Regions from separate parts of the Marinobacter sp. LQ44 genome, predicted to be linked through region 1. Evidence: predicted binding sites of a transcription regulator. Region 1 holds the regulator's gene; the other holds the start of a gene.

Region 1 (11,841 bases):
CTGCCGCTGGCGGTGGTGATCGGGGATGTTGCCCTGGGGCCGCTGACGGTCAATGACGGAGCCATCTGGGACCGGTTTGAGCTGCAATCCCGGGCCTCCGGTGCCAGCCTGGAGCTTGAACACGTGCTGTATCAGCTGGAAGAGATGCGGGTATCGGCGAGTGGTCGCGCTGACATGCGGCGGGATTGGCCCCTGGATATCGATGTTGACGTATCCTTGCCGCCGCCATCGGGAGATGACTGGCAGGTCACCGTTAACCTGGGTGGCAGCGTCAGGGACTTGCGGTTGCGAGGTGCCAGCAGTGGTTATCTCAATGCGAATATACAGGGGCAGGTTCAGCCGCTGGAAAGCCGTCTGCCAGCGTCCATCAGACTCGAATCCGAGCGTTTTCTTGCCCATCATGATCTTCCGGAAACACTGACGCTGAAGAACTGGCGATTAACCCTTGACGGTTCCCTGGCCAACGGCTTCAGGACCCGTACCCAGGCGCTACTGCCGGGTACCGAGGGTGATATCCAGACGTCTATCCAGGGATTGGTCACCACAGAGAAGGTGACAGATCTGGTACTGTCCATGGCCGGCCCGGAAAGAGGGGGTGGTGAGCCACCCGGAACCCTGGAGGTGCAGGGCGAGGCCTCCTGGGCTGATGGTCTGGCCGCTGATGTGGGGCTGGCCCTGAACCGCTTCCCCTGGTACACCCTGGTGCCGGGGCTGGGCGAGCCTCCGGTTTCGCTCAACCGTCTGGAAGGTCGGGCAAGTTACCAGGAAGACCGCTACCAGGCGGATCTTGACGCGCAGGTTGCCGGTCCCCTTGGGGATGCCGAGCTGAAGGCCCGCCTTGATGGCGATACTCAGGCTGTCCGTATCACCCAGCTCGACATGACGACCGGAGCGGGTTCCCTGTCTGGCGAAGCCGAGCTCGATTTTTCTTCCCAGCTGGCTTGGCAAGCTGCCCTGGTTCTGGATCAGTTCAATCCGGGCTATTGGGTGCCTGTGCTGGAGTCCCGGTTGGATGGCAACGTAACCAGCGAAGGCCAGCTTCAGGACGACGCATTGCCCCGAATGTCGGCGGACTGGAATCTGCAGGGACGATGGCAGGGGAACAATGCTCGCGCCCGGGGCCAGTTGGCCAGTGACGGTCGCGAATGGCAAGTGGATGATCTTGTACTTGTTGTGGGTGAGAACCGTATAGAAGGGCAGGGTCGTTACGGCAGCCAACTGGCAGGTGACTTGTCCATCCTGTTGCCTGAACCGGCGATGTTTGCCGAAGGTTTGGCTGGTGAACTGGAGGCCAGCCTGCAGTTTGCGGGCACCGTGGATGATCCCACCGCCGAGCTTGTCGTGGCTGGCCGCGGATTGAGCTGGCAGGATCTGTTGCAGATTGAGGCCGTGGATCTTGATGCCAGTCTGGCCAAAGGCGGTGTGCTGGATGCAGCGCTGGAGATCAATGAGATTCGTGCTGCCGACCAACAGCTGGAGAGCGTATCCCTTCGCCTTGAAGGTACCCGGGATGAGCATCAGCTAACAGTCAATGCCAGCCACAGTGAGGCGACCCTGCTTGCCGTATTTGCCGGCGCCCTGGGTGAAAGCCTTGATGCCTGGCAGGGTGCCCTGAACCGTGGTGAAATCGACATACCCGGCCCGGGCCAGACGTGGCAACTGGAATCTCCCGCTGACCTTGCCTACACCGAAGCAGGCAAACTGAGCCTAGGCGCTCACTGCTGGCGCTGGCAGGACAGTTCTGTGTGCGCTGACGATCAGCAGCTATTGCCGGATGCCCACATCGCCTTCCAGATTCGCCAGTTTCCGACCACGGCCCTTGAACCACTGTTGCCTGATACCTTCCGATGGAGTGCGCACCTGGATGCCGACGTGGATCTGTCACTGACCGACGCAGGGCCGGATGGCAGAATCACACTGGATGCCGGTGAGGGAACCTTCGAATTCCTGGTGCTGGATGACTGGGAAACCCTGAGTCATGAGGGTTTGACCGTTGATGCTCGTCTTCAGCCCAGCATAGCTGAGCTTTCAGTTGCCCTGCGAGGCCCGGAGCTGGGCGATTTTAATGCCGAGCTGGCGGTTGACCCGATGGCTGAAGAACGACCGGTACAGGGCCGTTTCAGCCTGAACTCACTGGATCTGGCTTTTGCATCCGCCTTCGCCGGGGTGGAAGAGATTGGAGGTCAGGTTAACGGCCAAGGCGAAATTACCGGCCCATTGTTACGTCCCATGATTCATGGCGAGCTGGCTCTTACGAATGGTCGTTTTTACGATCCGGGCCTGCCACTACCACTGAACGATGTGGTTCTGGTGCTCGAGTTTCTCGGGGATTCCGCTGATATCAGCGGGCGCTGGAACAGTAACGACCGCAGTAGCGGGCAACTTTCGGGGATGATCAATTGGCAGCAGGAGCCCGAGATTGAGCTGTCGATTGTTGGCGATAGGCTGCCAGTGAATGTCGAACCCTATGCCCGGGTTGAAGTCGGGCCAGACCTCACCATTGCTTTCCGCAGTGGTGAACTCTCTGTGTCTGGACGGGTGGAAGTACCCCGTGGTGAGATCGAGATCAAGGGGCTTCCGGAGTCAGCGGTTTCTATCTCCGAAGATGAGGTGATTGTCGGAGTTGAAACCGAGGAGCCGACCATCCGGCGTATGGTGATGGACGTGACTGTGGTGGTCGGCGAAGACCGGGTAGCGTTTGATGCTTTCGGTGTGACCGGGAATCTCGAGGGGACTCTGCGGATTGGCAACGACATGGATACCCGGGGTGCGCTTCAACTGGTGAATGGTCAATACCAGGCATTTGGGCAGGATCTGGAACTACGGCGAGCGAGAATCCTGTTTGTGGGTGCCCTGACGGAACCCTACCTGGACATAGAGGCAGTGCGCAGAGTAGACACTGTTGTTGCCGGTATCCGGCTTAGCGGCCCCGTGAACGCCCCTGAAACCGAGGTGTTCTCTGAACCTTCCATGCCCCAAAGCGATGCGTTGTCCTACATCATTCTGGGCCGTCCGCCCCAAGGCCGCGGTGATGACGGCCAGATGGCGCAGGCTGCGTTGTCGTTGGGGCTGACCCAGGCCAGCAGATTGACCCAGGGCATTGGAGACGAGCTGGGCATTCGCAATCTCACCCTGGAAACGGAAGGCTCCGGAGACGAGGCCGCGGTGGTGGCCAGCGGATACATTACCGATGAATTGAGCCTGAGGTATGGCGTCGGGATATTCGAACCGATCACCACGGTCGCACTGCGATATGATCTGGGCCGGTATTTCTATCTGGAGGCGGCCAGTGGCCTGGCCGCCTCGCTGGATATCTTCTACACCCGGGATTTCTGATCGATGGTTGTTAATCCAGGTTGAAGGTGGCGTTGACGCTGGCCTGGATTTCCCGGGGGGCGATACTGGAAACGGTGTCGCTGGCGGCTCTTGCTTCCGCCATCATCATGGGCATCGGGCGGTGGCCGCAATTGATGTTGATGGTTTTCACCTCACCACAGGTTTTGCCCAACTGTTCCGCCACAAAGGCACACCGGCTGCGGGCATCCTCGATGGCCCTGGCCAGTGCCTGACGTTGCAGGCGCTCTTCGTCGGAATGGAAGAACTGGTGTTCGCTCAGATGGTATTGCAGACCAGCCTTGTGGGCCTGTTCCAGCAGAGGGTTCAGCAGTTCAAGATTGTCGATGGAAAAGCTGACTGTCTGGCTTGCCACCGCCATTCGCTCCGGTTGTTGCCCACGCTCCTGAACCGGTAGTGACCGGGTATACAGGTTAACGTTGGCGTCTGAATAGTCCACCAGTTGGTCGCGCATGCCCTGTATCGCCTTGCGCCATTGCTCCATGGTCTCGGAAAGGCGATCAGAAGCCCGCTCTGGGAGGTTGTGCTCGGCACTGGCGGTAAATTGCAAACGGGCGCTGTCCGGAGTGTAGCGAACGCTGCCCTCCCCACTCAGGCTCACTTCGCCAGCGGAAACGGCCAGTGGTGCCAATGAAGCCACGAACACCGTTGCGGCCAGTGCTTTGGTGTATTTTTTCATCATCAGTCTCCTTGCTGGCCAAAGGCCATATCTTGGCTTTGCAGCCGCTCCAGTTTCCGAGCCCGGGCGGCATGCACAAAGTGGCTGAAAATCCGCCGGTGGCCGGTGTGATACAGCAGGTATTCCGGATGCCACTGAACCCCCATCAACCATTGTTGCCCGGTGTTTTCGATGGCCTGCACGAACAGGTCGTTGTCCAGTGCCGTTACCCTGAGATTCCGCCCCAGGTGTTTAATCGCCTGGCTGTGAATACGGTTCGCGCCAATCAGGGTGCTGTGCATCAGCCGGCCTATCCGGCTGTCCTGGACCAGCTGGACCGTTTGAAGGGGTAGCAGCAAAGGGCGGTGGCGGGTTTTCATTCGCAGCGGGGTCACGTTCTGGCACAACGACCCGCCATGAAAGACATTGATGAACTGGGCCCCACGGCATATACCCAGTACCGGAATGTCTATTTCCTCGGCTTGCTCAAGCAGCGTGAAGTCGGTTTCGTCCCGTTTCAGGTCGTATCTCGCGGTCACTTGTGGCTGTTGGCCATAGCGGTTGGGGTGTACGTGGGTGCCGCCAGAGAGCACCAGGCCATCGAGCAGGGAGACGTCCGTGCTGGATCCGGGACGAATGTAGTGCGTGTGGGCGCCATGCAGCCGCAGGCCCAGATTGATCAGTCTGTGGGCGGTGCTGCGCCGGGCGGGGCCGCTGATGCCAATGGTGATCCCCGGCGATTCTGGTGCTTCTGAGATCTCAGACATAACCGCGCTGTTTAAGCCATTGTTCCGTGGTGTCACGCCATGAGCGGGTGAGATTGCGAAAACTGAATGTCTGGGCTTCGCGGAACAGTTCCCTGAGTTCTTTCAGGTGCTCTGGATGGTTTGCGATCTGCTCCAGTACCACCCAGTCGTTCCAGACCGTGGAAAAATGCCATCGGGGGTTGTCGATATCGCAATCGGGTAACCGGTAGTGAAGCGTCGGCCGGCTCTTGATTCTCGGGTCGTCCACATAGTCGTGCAACAGCTCTGAATCCAGATGTGCAAACAGTGGCAGAAGGTCCAGGGCCTTGTTCCGCGTCGGGTTGAAGTTCAGGTAGTCTTTCATCAGCGAGGCCTGGTCGGGAGCATAATCTTCCGCCATCAGCATGTCCGTGTAACGGCTGCTCCAGGGCTCGATGTAAGTGGTAAATTTTCGGCTTATGTCAATCTGATGCCGGGATTTGAGCCAGTCATAAAGTGCCGCGAAGGCCTGCAGGTAGGTGACAATGGTTGCGGGTTCCAGGTCCGGCAGTTCGGGATTGAGTTGCAGGCCGAAAGCAAAATAAATCGCTTCCCGGCTGCCTTCCGCGCCAAGTTCGCGCAGCTCGTCTACCAGTTCTTCGATCAGGCCCAGTCTGGAAAAGGGCAGAGGTGGCCCGACAATCTCAAGAGGCACAATGCGTTCTGCGGCAAAATCGATGACATCCATGGCGTGGGTGCCCAGCTCGCGGATTGACTCGGGCAGGCGTTCGTCCGCCAGGTCAAGATCCTTCACAGGGTCAGAGTCCAGCTCAATGGTGAAGGTTCCGGCGTCAGTCTCCAGACGGCTGACATAACGCGACTCCAGCTCCGGGCTGCCCTTGAGCAGGCGGGCGACATGTTCAACCAATTCATCGTAGCCCAGTCCGGAGAGTTCGATCTCCACGCCAACTCTACGCTCTTCTCCTTGATGATTACGAAGCCGCTCCGGCATCGCACAACGCTCTGTCGAATTCATTGGCACCTTGCATCCATATAATTCACGGACTTAAACCATAACACACCGATATGCAGCGGCCCGATTACATGACAGAAAATTTCAATCGGGCTTTACACTGGATAAAACACTGTATATAGTCAAATCACTGTATATAAAACCAGGATGAAAACCCGGAGTACATGCATGAAGCTGACCGCGCGACAGTCCCAGGTGCTGGATATCATCCGGCGGTACGTAGACGAAACCGGTTACCCGCCAACGCGGGCAGAAATCGCTGCCGAACTGGGGTTTCGCTCCGCCAATGCGGCAGAGGAGCATTTGCGGGCCCTGGCCAGGAAAGGCGCCATCGAAATGGTGCCTGGTGCCAGCCGGGGGATTCGACTGCCGGAAGTGGAGCAGGACCCAGGGTTACCGGTTGTCGGCCAGGTTGCGGCGGGTAGCCCGATTCTCGCCCAGGAACACATTGAAGAGCACTGTACTTTGCAACCGGAATTTTTCTCGCCATCCGCCGATTACCTGCTCCGCGTGCGCGGCATGAGCATGAAAGACATTGGCATTCTCGACGGTGATTTGCTCGCAGTGCATCGCACTCAGGATGTTCATAACGGGCAGGTGGTTGTGGCCAGGGTTGGTGAAGAAGTGACGGTAAAACGGTTTCGCAGGGACGGCTCGAAGGTCTGGTTGATTGCGGAGAACGAAGAGTTCGCCCCGATTGAAATTGATCTGGCCGAACAGGAGTTGTTTATCGAAGGTCTGGGTGTGGGCGTGATCCGCCGATCAGATTTGCATTGATAACCAGCAATAAGAAACGATTAGCGCAGGTAGGTGAGCAATGGAACAGTTAAGCTTCACTCAGAACATGGCGTTCCAGCCGGCGGCCATCATGCCCGCCCGCACGGTGTCTACAGGAAAAGCACGGGCCACAGCCCTTCACTCATCGTCAGACGTCGGTCGGGGAACCAGGGATTTTGGCGGTAACGTGACGGAAATTATTCTTCCTGAAGGCCAGGTAGAGAATGTCCAGTTGCTGCTCCCTATGCTCACCCAGCTGAACCAGGAGAAGCGCTGGCTGGCCCTGATTGACCCGCCACAGTCCCTGGTTGGCAAGTGGCAGAAAATGCACGGTATTGTGGCCAGTGAGTTGCTGGTATTGCGCTCAACCAACGATTACTCCGCACAGCAGCTGGCTGAGCGGGCTTTGAGTGCTGGTACCTGTCATGCGGTGGTGCTCTGGACTAACAAGCTCGGGCGTTCAGCCTTTGAGTCCCTTCAAAAGGCTTCGGCGCAAGGTAGCAGCCACGGCGTGGTGCTGCGTCATCGGTAAAGGAGTTCAGTGGAGGGTGTATTGGGGCTGGGATTCGGCCAGATCATTGTCGTCATCGTCCCAGTCAATATCGTGTGCGATATTGCCAGCGGCCTCAATCCCTGCCGCAATCATCGCCTTGGCAACGCTCATGTCGCGGTCTTCCATCATTTCCCTGGCCTCCTGCGAGAAGGAAATGCGCACCAACGGCGCTGCGTCGTCATCAATGCGGCGCAAGGCGTAGTCGCCATTGGCAAGTTGTACGATTTCAAAAAACGATGGTGACATTCGTTCAACCTTTGTCTTGGTGTATTCGATTCGGTGCGGGAATTTAGCCAACAGGGTGGGGCTACCACTCGCTGTGTTGTTCCTCAAGCCGTTTGGCCAGTTCAGTCATGGCCGCCAGAGTCTTCCTGAGTGTTGCGGCGGAACGGTCCGGGCCCTGTTCGACGGAAACCGCAATGATATTCTCTTCCGTAACATTCTTGCGTGTGGTCGGAGGCTGGCTCAAAGCCGATTCAACCTGATCAAGATGGTTCCACCAGCTTCCCGATGTCTCTGCCAGTTCTCTTAAAAGCCGGGTCTCGTGTACCTCGTAAGGAAACAGCGCTTCCAGTTCTGCTAATGTCTGCGGTTTTTCGGCTTTGTGCTGATGGTATCGGGCAATCATGACCAGCAGCGTTTGCCTTGCCCGCAGCAGGAGCTCGGCGGAGCCCTGAGACAGCGCTTCCGTTTCCGCAGCGGAGCGCTTGGTGTCCGACTCAAGCCTGGCGAGTAAGGTGTTGGCCAGAAAAAGCTTTTGGGCTACCAGTGAGTACCATTGTGATGCCATCTACCACCCGCACTACGTGAGCGTTCAAGAGTCCAATCAGAACAACCGTCAGAGTCTATCATTTTTGCGCGCTAATTTCTCCTCCCCTGGGCTCCCCGGAATAGCTGCATCTCACAAGAAACTACAAACAATCACTTGAAACGGTCGTTTGAAACTGGCAAAAAGGCACACAGATTGAACAAGCTTTGATCGTCTTGTGGTCCATTATTGGAGGTAATAAGGATGCGAAACCGGATAATTGCTGCTATTGCGGCGGTGGTATTGGGGTGTTCAGGTCCTGTCTTGGCAAAGGTGTCGCCGGCCGAGGCCGAGCGTTTGAAGAATGATCTCACACCAGTGGGTGCAGAACGGGCGGGTAACGAGTCTGGCACTATTCCGGCGTGGACTGGCGGGTTGGCTTCACCCCCGGCCAATTGGCGCGAAGGTACCGTAGAGATTAATCCGTTCCCGGAAGACGAAGCGCTGTACGTTATTACCCGTGACAATCTGGACCAGTACCGGGACATACTGTCGGACGGCCACATTCAGATGCTGGAGCAGTACGGCCCGGAATTTTTCATGCCGGTGTACCAGACCCGCCGAACAGCAGCTTTCCCCGAGCATGTCTACGAGAAGTTTTACCAGAACGCTCTGACAGCTGAACTCCTGGATAACGGTAACGGTGTTCGAGACACCATCATGACCAGTCCGTTCCCCATTCCACAGAACGGTCTGGAAGCGATCTGGAACCATATTCTGCGATACCGGGGTGAGGAACTGTCGTTCCGCAGTGCATCGGCTACGCCGCAGCGGGACGGCTCATTCAACCCTGTCGTCAACCAGTACGATTATTTCTTTGCATACAGTCGCCCCGGCGCTGAGCTGGAAGACATCGATAACAAGATTTTCTACCTGAAAACCGAAACCGTCGCGCCGTCCAGCCTGGCTGGCACCATTACCCTGGTGCATGAAACCCTTGACCAGGTTCGCTCACCGCGGCTGGCATGGCGTTACGATTCCGGTTCCCGCCGTTTGCGCCGGTCCCCAAATCTGGCCTATGAGACGGACCTGCCGAACTCTTCGTCTCTGCGTTCAGTCGATCAGAAGGACATGTACAACGGTGCCCCCAACCAGTACGACTGGGAACTTAAGGGCAAGCGTGAACTGATCGTTCCCTACAACGCCTACAAACTGCACGATGAAAGTGTTCGGCCAAATGACGTGATCCGGCCGAACCACATCAATCAGGACCTGACCCGATACGAGCTTCACCGGGTGTGGGTGGTCGAGGCCAAGCGACGCACCGGCATCAGCCACATCTATGATCGCCGTGTTTACTACATTGATGAGGACAGCTGGCAGATTCTGGCCACGGAAGAATATAACGAGGCTGGTGAACTCTGGCGCGTATCCGAAGCACACAACATTGTCTATTACAGTGTGCCGGTCTTCTGGACCACCATGGAAATGACGTATGATCTGAAAGCACAGCGTTATTACATCGATGGCCTGGATAACGGCTACCCGGCCTACAATTTCGAGCCTGGGTATCGGGGCAACGAATTTACCGCTGCCGCCGCCCGCAGGGCCGCGCGCCGGTAAACCTCCCCGGGTGCTGCCTGCTTATGGGCGGCACCCGTCTCAACCAACTGCCAGGCTCCAACATCCCGTCAAAACGTGGAGTACATCGCATGGCAGACCCCCAGGCTCTTCTTGAAAGTCTTGATCAACTCCGGTCCGAGCTGGACCAGGCCCTCGCTGCCCAGGACTGGGAGCAACTTTCGGAACTGAATGCCCGTGTTAAACCCGCAATTGAACCGTTAATGGTGGCGCTGGAACAGGGGCGCATTGATGCGGCCCTGATCAGGGACCGCCTGGACGCTTTGAATCAGTTCGTGGAAGCGGCAAACCAGGCCGCAATCAAGGCCCGGGATGAAGCCCGGGAATCGCTCAAGGGCGTCAATGAAAACCGTACGGCGGCCCGTGCTTATCAGAACGTTTCAACAAACCGCCAAAGATAGCGTCATAAAATTGACTCCTGAGCTTATACAGTCTTAAATACCGCACAAATTCCCAAAGAGATTCTCGTGAATGTCCAAAAATAACAAAGTGCTGGTGCTGAGTGAGGATGACTCCAGGCGCAGGGACCTGATCACCATTCTGGAATTTGTCGGCGAAGAGCAGGTGCTGGCCGGTGACGAAGCATTGGCGCTTTTGGAGAGCGACGACGAGCAGACCAAAGGAAGTATCGGCGTAGCCGTCATCAACGGCGAAGACGCCGCCAGCACTGCGCATGTGCAGAGGGTGTGCAAACTGGCCCAGGGGCTGCCGATTCTTCTGGTGGGTGATCCGGACCTCAAGGGCGTGTCGGAAGACGATGCAAACCGTATTATCGCCAGGATGGAGTGGCCCCTGAACTACACCAAGTTTGTGGATTCACTCTACCGGGCCCAGATCTACCACGACCAGTTCAGTCGCAGCAAGGAGCGGGGGCAGCAGCGGGGTGTTCAGTTGTTCCGCAGTCTGGTGGGCACCAGTCGCAAGGTTCAGCAGGTGCGCCAGTTGATGGAGCAGGTGGCTGATAAAGACGTCAGCGTTCTGATCACCGGTGAATCCGGTACCGGCAAGGAAGTGGTCGCCCGTAACCTGCATTATCATTCCTCTCGCCGGGATAAACCGTTTGTGCCGGTCAACTGCGGCGCCATTCCCGCAGAGTTGCTGGAGAGCGAGCTGTTCGGGCATGAGAAAGGAGCCTTTACCGGCGCCATTACCGCCCGGGTAGGGCGTTTTGAGTTGGCCGAAGGGGGCACCCTGTTCCTGGACGAAATCGGGGATATGCCGCTGAACATGCAGGTTAAAATTCTGCGGGTGTTGCAGGAGCGTACCTTTGAGCGTGTGGGCAGTAACCGTACCCAGTCTGCGGATGTGCGGGTGATTGCCGCCACTCACAAGCATCTCGAAGACATGATTGAATCCGGCGATTTCCGGGAAGACCTCTATTACCGTCTCAATGTATTTCCCATTGAAATGCCGGCGCTGCGGGAACGGGTGGAAGACATCCCGTTGCTGATTAATGAGCTGATCTCCCGGATGGAGAAAGAGAAGCGCGGCTCACTGCGGATGAACTCCGCTGCCATTATGAGCCTGTGTCGCCATGACTGGCCGGGCAATGTGCGGGAGCTGGCCAACCTGGTTGAGCGCTTGGCCATCATGCATCCCTACGGGGTGATTGGTGTGCAGGAGCTGCCCAAGAAGTTTCGCTACGTGGATGACTATGACGAGAACCGCCCAGTGGAGGACACCGGCATGCCATCGGCCATTCCCGGGCTGGTGGGCCTGGATGCGCCGGCCCTGTTACCGGTGAATGGTATCGATCTCAAGGACTACCTCTCCAATCTGGAGAAGCAGCTTATTCAGCAGGCGCTTGATGAAGCTGCCGGCGTAGTGGCGCGGGCGGCCGAGAAACTCAGAATTCGCCGTACCACCCTGGTGGAGAAAGTCCGAAAATATGGCCTTCGGGAAGAGTCAGACGAAGGTTGATCGCTCCCCCTGAGCGGCGTCAAAGGTTTGTAACCTTCGGCGCCGCTTGCATTTTCGACCGACGGAAACTTGTCGTTTTCCAGTTTGTCGTTTTCTTAACCTTCTGAAAAATATAGTAAAAACCAAGTTGGCATAGTGTTGGCTTAATCAAACCTGAACGAAAGATCCGTTGGCCCGGTCGGGGCCCGTCAGGGGGAAGGTTATGAGTCACGCACGCGTTGCCATGGAGTCCGGTCACCAGAAGTCAGGTGCCAATGCCGCTGCTGATGTTAATGACAAGGTCACTGCTCTGTTTCCACAACAGGGTGATGAGGCCGTGGACTCTGCGCTTGAGTTGTTTAATCGCATGTCCCGGCAGATTACCGACTCCTACCGAACCCTGGAATCCCGCGTAAACCAGCTTTCCGGTGAACTCTCCCACGAGACGCTTCA
Region 2 (11,841 bases), 240 kb from region 1:
ATACCGCCCTCGTTGTTCCTCATATCCACTTCCGCAAACTGCCGGGTATCCTCAAGCAGCACCGGAACAGACAGCACTTCTTTACCGGTGGCGGGCTTCTTCATGAATCGGCGGATGCGGCGAATGATCTCGCTGGCGCGGTGCGACTGTGCTTCGATCTTGTCGAGGGTTTCCTGAAGCAACACAAGGTCTGGTTGCTCCTTGGCCATCATGCGCTTGGACACCCGGGCATAATTGGTGATAGCGGTCAGCGGTTGGTTGACCTCGTGGGCAAACCCTGCGGCCATCTCACCCATGGTGGTCAGGCGTGATGTGTGGGCCAGTTGATCCCGCTGTTCCTGAACCAGGGCCCTCGCTTCCTCCAGGGCCAGTTCGTTGTCCAGTTCCACGGTAATGTCCCTAAACACAACCACCGCGCCATGCAACTCGCCGTCATCCAGTTTGGGGGTGGAACGATACTCCGCGGGGAAGCCACTGCCATCAGGTCGCAACAGCCGGATATCACGCTGGTTTTCCGCCACACCTTGCCGGCAGGTGGCCATCACCGGCAGGCTGTCCTGGCACTCCGCTGCTGTCGAAAAGTGCAGTTCGAAAAAACTCTTACCGATCAGGTCTTCCGCCGGGCACCCCATAATCATGGCGGCTGCGGGATTGGCAAATTCGATGATGCCATTCTCGTCCAGGCCGTAGATGCCCTCGCTGATGGAGTTCAGAATCCGCGCCTGATCGCTCTGCAGCTCGCGGTTCCGGGCCTGGAGTTCCCGCTCGAGGCGAATCACCTGGGCGTGGGTTTTAACCCTTGCAATCACTTCCAGAGACTGGAACGGCTTGGAGATGTAGTCGGCACCACCCAGGCTGAAGCCTTTCACCTTGGCCTGCAGGTCGTCCAGGGCTGACAGGAATACAACGGCGCAATCTGATGTTTCCGGATCGGCTTTCAGGCGCTCACACACCTCATAGCCGTCCATTTCCGGCATCATGATATCCAGCAGAATCACTTCCGGATGATGGCGGTGGGCAAGGTCCAGCGCTTTCTCGCCTTCGTTGGCGATCAGAAGCCGGTAACCTTTGTCTTTCAGGGTCTCGTACAGGACTTTCAGGTTCTGCGGATTGTCATCAACCAGCAGAACCGTCACCTCGGAGTTCTCACTGACAACTTCAGTCATAGAAACATGGCCGGTTAAAAACGTCGTTGTATGATGACGACACCGACAGACCTAGTCGATAAGTTCCTTTACGGACAGAACCATACGCACCAGATGTGCCAATGAATGGGTGCCCATCTTGTGCATCACACGGGACCGGTGAATCTCAACGGTGCGCTGGCTGATCTCAAGCTCGATGGCGATCACCTTATTGGCCTGGCCCGCAATCATCCGATCCATGATTTCACGCTCGCGGGGGGTCAGGCTCTTGATACGGCGAACAATCTCCTGGCGCTCATCCAGGGATTTCCGCTGCTCACGATCCTGCTCCAGCGCCGCCTCGATCTTCTCCAGCAACGCCTCTTCACGATAGGGCTTCTGGATAAAGTCGACGGCACCTTCCTTCATGGCATCGACGGCCATGGGAACGTCGCCATGCCCCGTCACGAAGATAATCGGCAGGATTGAATGCTTGTCGTTGAGTTTTTTCTGCAGTTCCATGCCGTCCATACCCGGCATACGGATATCCAGCACAATGCAGCCGGCCATCTGGTCGGAATAATCTGCCAGAAAAGAGCCGGCGCTTTCATAGGTTTTCACCGGCTTGCCATCGGATTTCAGCAACAATTCCAGTGAATCGCGGACGGCCTCGTCGTCCTCTACCACATACACAGTCTGCTGGATATCAGTCATGGATCTGTTTTCTCCTGTCCGTTTTATTATGGAGCCGGTCAGTGGATGGACGGATCTTTGTGATCGTCCCTGGCATGTTCCTGCCGTTCATGTTCCCGCATTTTCTCGAGCCGTTGCTGGATAATGCCAAAAACGCTTTGCTTGGGGTACCTGCCTTTGTCATCGGCCTTGCCCGCCGGTTTGCCAAGCAACAGTGTAATGGCCTCCTCCACACGGGCAACCGGGTATACGGCAAATTTGCCCGCTTTGGATGCCTTGACCACTTCGCTGTCCAGCATCAGGTTCTGCACGTTGGTGACCGGAATAATCACTCCCTGGGAGCCGGTCAGGCCGCCTTTCAGCTCACAGGTGGCGTAAAAGCCTTCGACCTTTTCGTTGACGCCGCCGATCGGCTGCACCTCGCCAAACTGGTTCACCGAGCCGGTAATCGCAAGATCCTGCCGCACCGGAATACCAGACAGTGCAGAGATCAACGCGCACAGCTCGGCCAGGGAGGCGCTGTCACCGTCCACTTCGCCGTAGTTCTGCTCGAAGGTCAGACTGGCCGACAGGTGCATCGGGTCGTTCACCGCAAAATGGGAGGCCAGCCAGGAGCTGAGAATCATCACGCCCTTGGAATGGATATTGCCACCCAGCTTCACGTCCCGCTCGATGTCCATGACACCGCCATCACCATAGTAGCAGGTCGCCGTTACCCGGTTGGAAAGACCAAACTCGAAACCGCCGGTCGACAGCACCGACAAGGCATTCACCTGACCGACGCAGGTGCCGGTTGTGGTCACCAGGGTGGAGCCGTCCCGAACCGAATCGTAAAAATGATCCCGGATACGGCTGCTACGGTAACGGGCACTCTCCAGCGCGCGCTCAACGTGCACTTCAGAGATCAGTTTGGCACCCGCCTGTCGGGCCCAGAAATCGGATTCCCTTAAAAGGTTGGCGATGTCCGCTGCATGCAGCGAGAGCCTGTTCTGATGTTCGGCCATGCGCGCGCTGTGCTCGATTATACGGGCCACCGCTTTATTGGTGCAGTGCAGCAGCTTCTTCTCCACCACCAGACTCGCAATGAACTTGGCATACAGAAGCTGGCTTTCCTCAGTACGGTACATCTCGTTTTCGAAATCGGCGGTCACCCGGAACAGCTCAGCAAACTCGGAATCGTATTCCTGCAGCAGCATCCAGGTTTCGCGATCACCAAACAGCACAATTTTAACATCCAGAGGTACCGCTTCCGGCTCAATGGAAATGGTCCCTGAAAGCGTCAGCTCCCGCTCCAGGGAATTGATCTGCAGGGTGCGGGAGCGCAGGGCGCGCTTCAAACCATCCCAGACGAAAGGCTGCTCCAGCACCTTGATGGCATCCATCAGCAGGTAACCGCCGTTGGCCTTGTGCAGGCTGCCCGGGCGAATCAGGGAGAAGTCGGTGAACACGGTACCTTTGAATGTAACGTTCTCCACGTACCCGAACAGATTGTGGTAGGTGGGATTGTCTTCCACCACCACCGGCACCTCATTGGTTTTCTGGTGCACCAGTACATTGATCACGTAGCGCCGGGGCGTTTTCTTGTCCAGTGAGGCGTAGGCGATCGCCGCCTGCTCTTCGTCGTCCTCAAGGAAGATATCCAGGTTGTCGACCAGGTCTTTGCGAACGGCCTCAAGATAGGCAACCACGTCTGGCTGGTCATTGTAGCGCTTGACCAACTCATCAATCTGGTGGCCCGAGATGCCTTCGAGGGTTTCCTGGTTCAATGCCTGTTGCTTCTCGGCGTACTCCTGCTCCCAATCGGCCAGTTTGCGAAGGGCCTGGCGGAGTTTCTTTTCAAGGGCGTTGATGGTGTCTTCAAACTTGTCGCGCTGCTCATCGGTCAGCGCCTGGAAGCTCTCCACGGTGTGGGGCTCATCACCATTCATGGCAACCAGCCGATAGCCACCCGGTGTGGTTACCGTGAGGCTGACTTTCTTGCGCCGGGCCTGCTTGGCCACTTTCTCGAGCTCATCTTCCTGCTTTTTGCCGTACTCGTTCTTGAGGTGCTCGGAGCGCTCCAGGAAACTGTCACTGTCAAACGTTTGGGGAATCACCTTCACCAACCTCGACATCAGCTTGTCCATGTCCTGTTTGAGCTGGGTGCCCATCCCTGCCGGCAGTTGCAGCAACCGCGGGTTACGCGGCTCATCGAAGTTGGCCACGTAACACCAGTCGTGGCTCTGCTGTTCGGTATCGATGTGGTGTTCAAGGTACCGGAGCATCATGGTGCGCTTACCCAAGCCATTGCGACCTACCGCATACACGTTATAACCACCGTGGGGCATGGCGAGCGCAAAACGAACCGCTTCCTGAGCGCGGTTCTGGCCAACAATCTCAGCCAGCGGCTCCAGTTGCCGGGTGGTTTTGAATGGCAGATCTTTAAGAACGCAGGCTTTGTAGAGCTGATGCAAGGGCAATGACTTCAAGTTCGCTTCCCGTTGAGTTCGGTTTTGAGTAGTAACTGTCGCTCGCATTGTAGTGTTTGAGCTTCAAGCTGTCGCCTATCCGCGCCGCATTTATCGGAAGATGCCGGATTCGTGACAATATGCCAACCGGGTCACAAATTCCCCCTTGGTCATTTTTCAGGCAGGCCGTCGATTACTACACTTCCATGCCCGGACGGATTCCGGATACAACAAGTACAATACGGGTGATGGTCAAAGCAATGACGAATTATTCCGCAGATCGCCGCATCAAGGATCGTTTTTCGGCGTCGTGTCTCAGGGTGCAACTCCGTGAGAGGGCGTTCTTTGGTCGCGGGAAGCAGCCAGTGGCGGTAACCTGCCTGGATCTCAATCGTTACGGTATGGCGGTGCTGTGCCCTCGGCCGGTAGACTCCGGGGCCCATTTGTTCCTGGATATTGAGGGTAAATACATCAGCGAGTCGCGCATTGATGCCCGAGTGGTGTCGTGCCAGCCGTTTCAGACGGGCTTCCGTGTGAGTCTGCAGTTTAGCTATTGTCTAGACAAGAAAGGCTACTCAAGAGCGATCGACAATGCGCTTTCCCGGATTGAGGGCTTTTACAACCGGTTCGCCAGTTAATCAGATCAGGCCAGCATCCAGGCTGGCCGCCACGTACATGCCCAGTTCCTCGCACTGTTGCTCGAATTCATCCCTGTAATCTCCCCTGCACAGCAATGGCTCCTGTATGCGTTTCCAGCGTAATCCGGTGGTGATGCTGTCGATGGCGCGGCGGGTGCCGGTGCCGTCGTGGCCGGCGCGGATGTAGTAGGCAAAGGGCAGGCCCTGGGTTTTCTCGAGGCAGGGGTAGTAGCTTCGGTCAAAGAAGTCTTTGAGGGCGCCGGACATGTAGCCGAGATTTTCGGTGGTGCCGAGGATGATGGCATCGCAGGCGAGGATGTCTTCGGGGCCGGCTTCCAGCGGCGCTTTAACCACCACCTCCACCGACTCGATTTCCGGGTTACGGGCGCCTTTTTCAATGGCCTCCCGTAACCTCAGGGTATTGGGAGACGGTGCATGGGCTACGATCAACAGTCGCTTCATGTAACGCCTCCCAGGTTCCTACTTAGAGCAATTCACCGTTCGCTTCCGCGGGCGCTTCTGCCGCCTCTTTCTTCACCGGCTTGGGCATCAGCTTGTCGCGAACCTTGGCTTCGATTTCGTTGGCGATGTCGATGTTCTCTTCCAGGAACTTGCAGGCGTTGGCTTTGCCCTGGCCGATTTTGTCGCCGTTGTAGGCGTACCAGGCGCCGGATTTGTCGACGAAGCCTTCTTTAACGCCCATGTCCAGCACTTCGGCCATGTGGTAGATGCCCTTGCCGTACATGATCTGGAACTCGGCCTGTTTGAAGGGCGGAGATACCTTGTTCTTGACGACTTTTACGCGGGTTTCGTTACCGACCACTTCGTCGCCCTCTTTGACAGCACCGATGCGGCGGATGTCCAGGCGTACGGAGGAGTAGAATTTCAGGGCGTTACCGCCGGTGGTGGTTTCCGGGCTGCCGAACATGACGCCGATTTTCATACGGATCTGGTTGATGAAGACCATCAGGCAGTTGGCGTGTTTGACGTTACCGGTCAGTTTACGCAGGGCCTGGGACATCAGGCGGGCCTGGAGGCCTACGTGGCTGTCGCCCATCTCGCCTTCGATTTCGGCTTTCGGTGTCAGTGCGGCAACGGAGTCGACGATGATCACGTCAATGGCGTTGGAGCGCACCAGCATGTCGGCGATTTCCAGGGCCTGTTCGCCGGTGTCTGGCTGGGACACCAGCAGGTCGTCTACGTTTACGCCCAGCTTTTCCGCGTAAATGGGGTCGAGCGCGTGCTCGGCGTCAATGAAGGCGCAGGTTTTTCCGGCCTTTTGGGCTTCCGCAATCACCTGAAGGGTCAGTGTGGTTTTACCGGAGCTTTCCGGGCCGTAGATTTCAACGATCCGGCCGTAAGGCAGACCGCCAATACCCAGGGCGACGTCCAGCCCGAGGGAACCGGTGGATACCGCAGGAATGGCTTCACGGGGCTGGTCGCCCATTTTCATCACGGCACCTTTGCCGAACTGGCGCTCAATCTGGCCGAGTGCTGCGCTGAGTGCTTTCTTGCGATTGTCTTCCATTGGTACCTGACCCTCATTTTCCGGGGCCGCTGAGCCGCGATTGGGCCAACAGCAGCGAAATTCAAAGCGATGACACCGGAGGCATCCAGTGTTTTCCTGTATATTTGAACAGTATTAAAACATAAGCCTTCGCTGAGACCAACCCCTGCCCGGGTGAAAAACGTCACAGTGTTTTCAGAAACTCCGTAACCCCTTGCAGAACATACAAAACCGACTTGCGTCGCACCTGATCCCGGTCGCCGTCAAAGCACTGCATGCTGGTTTCGATGCGGTCCGGGCCGGTGCCCCAGGCAAACCATACGGTGCCTACGGGCTTTTCATCACTGCCGCCACCCGGGCCGGCAATGCCGCTGATGGCCACGGCTATGTCCACATCCGCAGCGCGGATGGCACCGGCGACCATCTGGCGAACCACTGGCTCGCTCACCGCGCCATGTTCGGCGAGTACCGATTCTTCAACCCCCAGAATGGCCTGTTTCGCCTCGTTGCTGTAGGTCACCAGTCCGGCCATCAGGTACGCAGACGACCCCGCCCGGTCAGTCAGCACTTTGGCCACCCAGCCGCCGGTACAGCTTTCTGCGGTGGCGATGGTTTTACCGTGCTCGGCGAGCCACTCACCCAGCGTGTTTCCAGCACTCTCCAGTTGTTGGTCAGAGGCCTGCATAACAATCTCCCTGTGTCTGTTGCCAAACCCTTCGTTTCATCACGGGCATTATTTTCTTACAATCCCCGCTTTCACCCAAAAGTACGATCAACCGGACAAACCCATGTCAGTAGCCCAGACCGATCTTTCCAAGCACACCCCGATGATGCAGCAGTACCTGAAGATCAAGCGGGAACACCCGAACGAGCTGGTGTTTTATCGCATGGGTGATTTCTATGAGCTGTTTTACGACGACGCCAAGAAAGCAGCGGAACTTCTGGATATTACGCTGACTGCCCGCGGCCAGTCCGGGGGCAACCCCATCCCGATGGCGGGCGTGCCTTTCCACGCGGCTGAGGGCTACATTGCCCGCATGGTGCGCGCAGGTCAATCCATCGCCATTGCAGAGCAGATTGGCGACCCGGCCACCAGTAAAGGGCCGGTTGATCGTCAGGTGGTGCGCGTGGTTACACCGGGCACCCTGAGCGATGAGGCGTTTCTGGAAGACCGGCGGGATAACTTGCTGGTGTCGATTTTCAGCTATAAGGAACAGTTCGGGTTCGCTTCGCTGGACATCTCCAGCGGCCGGTTTTCGGTGGCAGAGCTGGAGAGCCTGGAAGCCCTGCAGGGGGAACTTCAGCGCCTGCGGCCGGCAGAAGTTCTGATCAGTGAAGACTTCCCCTACGGCGAGTTGCTGGAAGGTTTTACCGGGGTTCGTCGCCAGGGTCCCTGGCTGTTCGAGATGGACTCCGCCCGGCGGGTGATTACCCAACAGCTACAGGTCAAAGACCTGACCGGTTTTGGCTGTGAAGACCTGCACCTGGCTATCTGTGCCGCCGGCTGCCTGCTGCAGTACGCCCGCGAAACCCAGCGTACCGCCCTGCCCCACATCCGCAAACTGACCCGCGAGCGTCGGGAAGATGCGGTGATCCTGGATGCCGCCAGCCGCCGCAACCTGGAAATAGACACCAACCTGATGGGTGGCCAGCAGTACACCCTGGCCTGGGTAATGGACCGCACGGCCACGGCCATGGGCGCCCGTGAGCTGCGCCGCTGGCTGAACCGGCCGCTCAGGAATGTGGAGGTTGTGCGCCAGCGCCAGCAGGCGGTGTCGGCTTTGCTCGACGGCTTCCATTACGAGCCAGTCCACGATCTGCTCAAGCAGGTGGGTGATATCGAGCGGATTCTGGCCCGAGTCGCGCTGCGCTCCGCCCGTCCCCGGGACCTCGCACGCCTGCGGGATGCGTTCCAGACCTTACCGGGGCTGCAGGAGGCCCTGAAGCCCGTTAACTCACATCACCTGGTGAAGCTGGCCACGGTTATTGGCGAATACCCGGAGCTGGCTGACCTGCTCGAGCGGGCCATTATCGAGAACCCGCCCGTGGTGATCCGGGATGGCGGTGTAATTCGCGAAGGCTTTGATGAAGAGTTGGACGAGCTACGCAACATCAGCGAGAACGCTGGCCAGTATCTGCTGGATGTGGAAACCCGCGAGCGCGAACGCACCGGCATTTCCACCCTGAAAGTGGGCTATAACCGGGTGCACGGTTACTACATCGAAATCAGCCGGGCCCAGTCAGACCAGGCGCCGGTGGACTACATCCGCCGCCAGACCCTGAAAAACGCCGAGCGGTTCATCACGCCGGAACTGAAAGAGTTTGAAGACAAGGCCCTGAGCGCCAAGAGCCGGGCCCTGGCCCGGGAAAAAGGCCTGTATGACGACGTACTGGAAACCGTCGCCGAGCAGTTGGCACCGCTGCAGGACGCCGCCCAGGCCCTGGCGGAACTGGATGTGCTCAGCAACTTTGCCGAGCGGGCCACCAGCCTGCGTTTCACCGCCCCGGAGTTCACCGAGCAGCCGGGTTTTGATGTGGAAGAGGGCCGCCACCCGGTGGTAGAGCAACTGCTGGACGAGCCCTTCGTGCCGAACAACCTGCTGATGGACGCCAGGCGGCGCATGCTGGTGATCACCGGCCCGAACATGGGTGGTAAGTCCACCTACATGCGCCAGGCCGCGTTGATAGCCCTGCTCGCATACACCGGCAGCTTTGTACCTGCTAACCGGGCGGTACTGGGGCCGGTAGACCGGATATTCACCCGCATGGGCTCTTCCGATGACATTGCCGGCGGCCGCTCCACGTTTATGGTGGAAATGACCGAAACCGCCAATATCCTGCACAATGCCACCGAGCACAGCCTGGTGCTGATGGATGAGGTGGGCCGCGGTACCAGTACCTTTGACGGCCTGTCGCTGGCCTGGGCCACGGCTGAGCACCTGGCCAGGGACATTCGCTGCTACACCCTGTTCGCCACCCACTACTTCGAACTGACCCAACTGGCGGATGACCTGGAACATGCGGTGAATGTTCACCTGACGGCCACCGAGCACGACGACTCCATCGTTTTCCTGCACAATGTACACGACGGCCCGGCCAGCCAGAGTTATGGCCTTCAAGTGGCCAAACTGGCGGGCGTGCCCCAGGATGTGATTCGCAATGCCAAGGCGCAGCTCGCGCATCTGGAAGGCAGCGCCGGCCCGTCCAAGGGAGCTACAGGCGGTACCGCTGCAGCGCCATCACCAGCCCCCAAAACGGCTAAACAACCGGCTGCCGTGGAATCGGTGTTTCAGGGCGATATGTTTGCCAGCGCGGAGCCGAGCGTTGTAGAGAACGCCTTGCAAAAACTGGACATTGATGGACTTTCACCACGGGATGCCCTCAATCAGCTCTATGAGCTGAAAGCTTTGCTGGCAAAATAACAGGAAACTGGGCCAAACTTGATCTGTGTAATAAGGTTATAGCAGCCCAACGCTTGCGGCTGCGGGGGGTGCTCCCTACAATATCGCGCACAAAATTATAGATGGGGCCGGAACATCAGGGCTCCTGATGAGACCGATTACTTTACGAACCAGGGATCTGACTATGGCGTTTATCGTTACTGATAACTGCATCAAGTGCAAATACACCGACTGCGTGGAAGTCTGCCCGGTGGACTGCTTCTACGAAGGCCCCAACTTTCTGGTGATTGACCCGGACGAGTGCATAGACTGCGCCCTGTGCGAGCCCGAGTGCCCGGCCGAAGCCATTTTCTCGGAAGACGAACTGCCGGCTGGTCAGGAAGCGTTCGTTGAGATCAACGCCGAACTGGCGGGCAAGTGGCCGAACATCACCGAGAAGAAAGACCCGCTGCCAGACGCGGAAGAGTGGGACGGCAAACCCAACAAATTGCAGTACCTGGAGCGCTGATAACCTCAGGCGTTACCGCTGCAGCAAAAAGGCCGGACGACAAACATCGTCCGGCCTTTTTGTTTGAGCCTGGCAATACCGGGGCTCAGGGCAATGAATCCGCCATCACAGACTAAGCCAGCAATTTCTTGGCTGCTGCAGATCGATAGAATGCTCCCAAACGCCGGCGTACCAGTGCCTCGAGGTAGCCCTCCTCGGCCAACACCTCCACAATGGGCAGCGCCAGGGATTCAACTTCAGTCACGATAACCTCTCGCGTCACCCCGACATCCTGCAACAGGTCCATGACCGGGCGATCGCCATACTTGGCAAAAAGATGCTCCACCACCGCCCTGGCGCAGCCTTCAAAGTAGCCGGTTTTCCGGAAATTCAGCCAAAACTCGTACCCCATCACCACAAACTCCTGCAACTCCACATCACCCAGCCCTTCTTTGAGCTCAGCAATGGTTCGACCTTCCAGGGATACCCAGGCAGCCATCACGGTATCTCTCAGCTCATCATCAGACAGCGCCTTGTGCAGGAATTGCTCACTGCGGAAAATCAGCCCCGGCAAACTGTCTGCCAACCAGGCCTTGATGCGCCGCTCAAACGTTTCGTCCAGCCCGGGCACCGCCCTATTGGCCATTTTCTTGCCGAACTTCATCATGGAGCCAACACCAGGCACAGACCGGGTAATCAGGTTGTCTTCATAGAGGTAATTGACCAGACCGTGGTAGACCAGGTTGGACACCAGCTCCTGGTAGACCGGGTGCGCCATGATTTCGGCAATAATGCGCTCCCGTTGGTGACGTAGCTCCAGGGCTTCTTCGATGAACCCGCTGGCCTGTTCACGAGACAGGATATCGCCCAGGGTGGTGTCAGACTGGACCGAGGCATTCATGACCTCGGTCGCCATTTCCGCGGCCAGCTCCGGAATACCGGCGTCCAGCTCCATATCCACCACAATACGCTGGATCACGCCCATCACCTGGTCCGCACTTACCAGTCGGTTCAGGGTGACACTGCCCGCGTGATCGAGCAGCTCGTCTACCTCGTTATCGATGAACTTTTTCAGTTTTGCCCCTTTGAGAGCAGACATCTCGTGTTTGACGTGTGCTTCCAACAAAGTATCGGCAAGGCTTGGGCTTGTCTTTGACATAAACCGGGCATCCTTTTGGCTAGGGTCCTGAACGTTGCCGACGAGGCTAACACGAAGTGGCCTGGCGCGGGTTCGCCGGAATTACCCCGGTTGGGGCAATGCAGGGCCAGTCTGGGCCGACAGGCCTGGAGGCTACTGGAAATCGTTGAAGGTGTGGGGCTCGGCGGCCAGGGCAAGACAGATACTGCCCGGGCCCACGTATATGGCACTGGTAATACCCATTTGTGACAGCAACAGCTCTACCCCATTGCTTTCACAGGCATCGCGCAAGCGGTTCAGGCCTGGCAGATCTTCGATCTCCGTCCAGGTCAGGCCGCAGGACAAGCTGACGTATGGCGTCAATAAACCGGCTTCTACCCGGGCGACCGCGTAATTCATCACTTTT

What was found. Region 1 encodes LexA, which represses DNA repair genes until DNA is damaged. Its sites were predicted from a motif close to CTGTNTNNNNANACAG; they were not measured.
Region 2: recA (recombinase RecA) is a predicted target of LexA. The motif match lies at 6,527-6,542, and genes of this name have one in related genera.

Annotation. Positions count from the first base shown of each region.
Region 1 is NZ_CP014754.1:4,103,748-4,115,588, forward strand. It holds gene ASQ50_RS18765 (translocation/assembly module TamB domain-containing protein) at 1-3,336, shown strand, start outside; gene ASQ50_RS18770 (SIMPL domain-containing protein) at 3,347-4,036, opposite strand; gene ASQ50_RS18775 (gamma-glutamyl-gamma-aminobutyrate hydrolase family protein) at 4,036-4,779, opposite strand; gene ASQ50_RS18780 (amidoligase family protein) at 4,772-5,773, opposite strand; gene lexA (transcriptional repressor LexA) at 5,939-6,547, shown strand; gene ASQ50_RS18790 (cell division inhibitor SulA) at 6,588-7,079, shown strand; gene ASQ50_RS18795 (hypothetical protein) at 7,086-7,346, opposite strand; gene ASQ50_RS18800 (DUF6586 family protein) at 7,408-7,890, opposite strand; gene ASQ50_RS18805 (DUF1329 domain-containing protein) at 8,113-9,471, shown strand; gene ASQ50_RS18810 (hypothetical protein) at 9,561-9,890, shown strand; gene ASQ50_RS18815 (sigma-54 dependent transcriptional regulator) at 9,961-11,409, shown strand; gene ASQ50_RS18820 (sensor histidine kinase) at 11,612-11,841, shown strand, end outside.
Region 2 is NZ_CP014754.1:3,868,031-3,879,871, reverse strand. It holds gene ASQ50_RS17780 (response regulator) at 1-1,166, opposite strand, end outside; gene fixJ (response regulator FixJ) at 1,218-1,838, opposite strand; gene ASQ50_RS17770 (Lon protease family protein) at 1,877-4,285, opposite strand; gene ASQ50_RS17765 (PilZ domain-containing protein) at 4,525-4,902, shown strand; gene ASQ50_RS17760 (flavodoxin family protein) at 4,903-5,364, opposite strand; gene recA (recombinase RecA) at 5,387-6,430, opposite strand; gene pncC (nicotinamide-nucleotide amidase) at 6,594-7,094, opposite strand; gene mutS (DNA mismatch repair protein MutS) at 7,198-9,831, shown strand; gene fdxA (ferredoxin FdxA) at 9,995-10,318, shown strand; gene ASQ50_RS17735 (hypothetical protein) at 10,431-11,456, opposite strand; gene ASQ50_RS17730 (DegV family protein) at 11,589-11,841, opposite strand, start outside.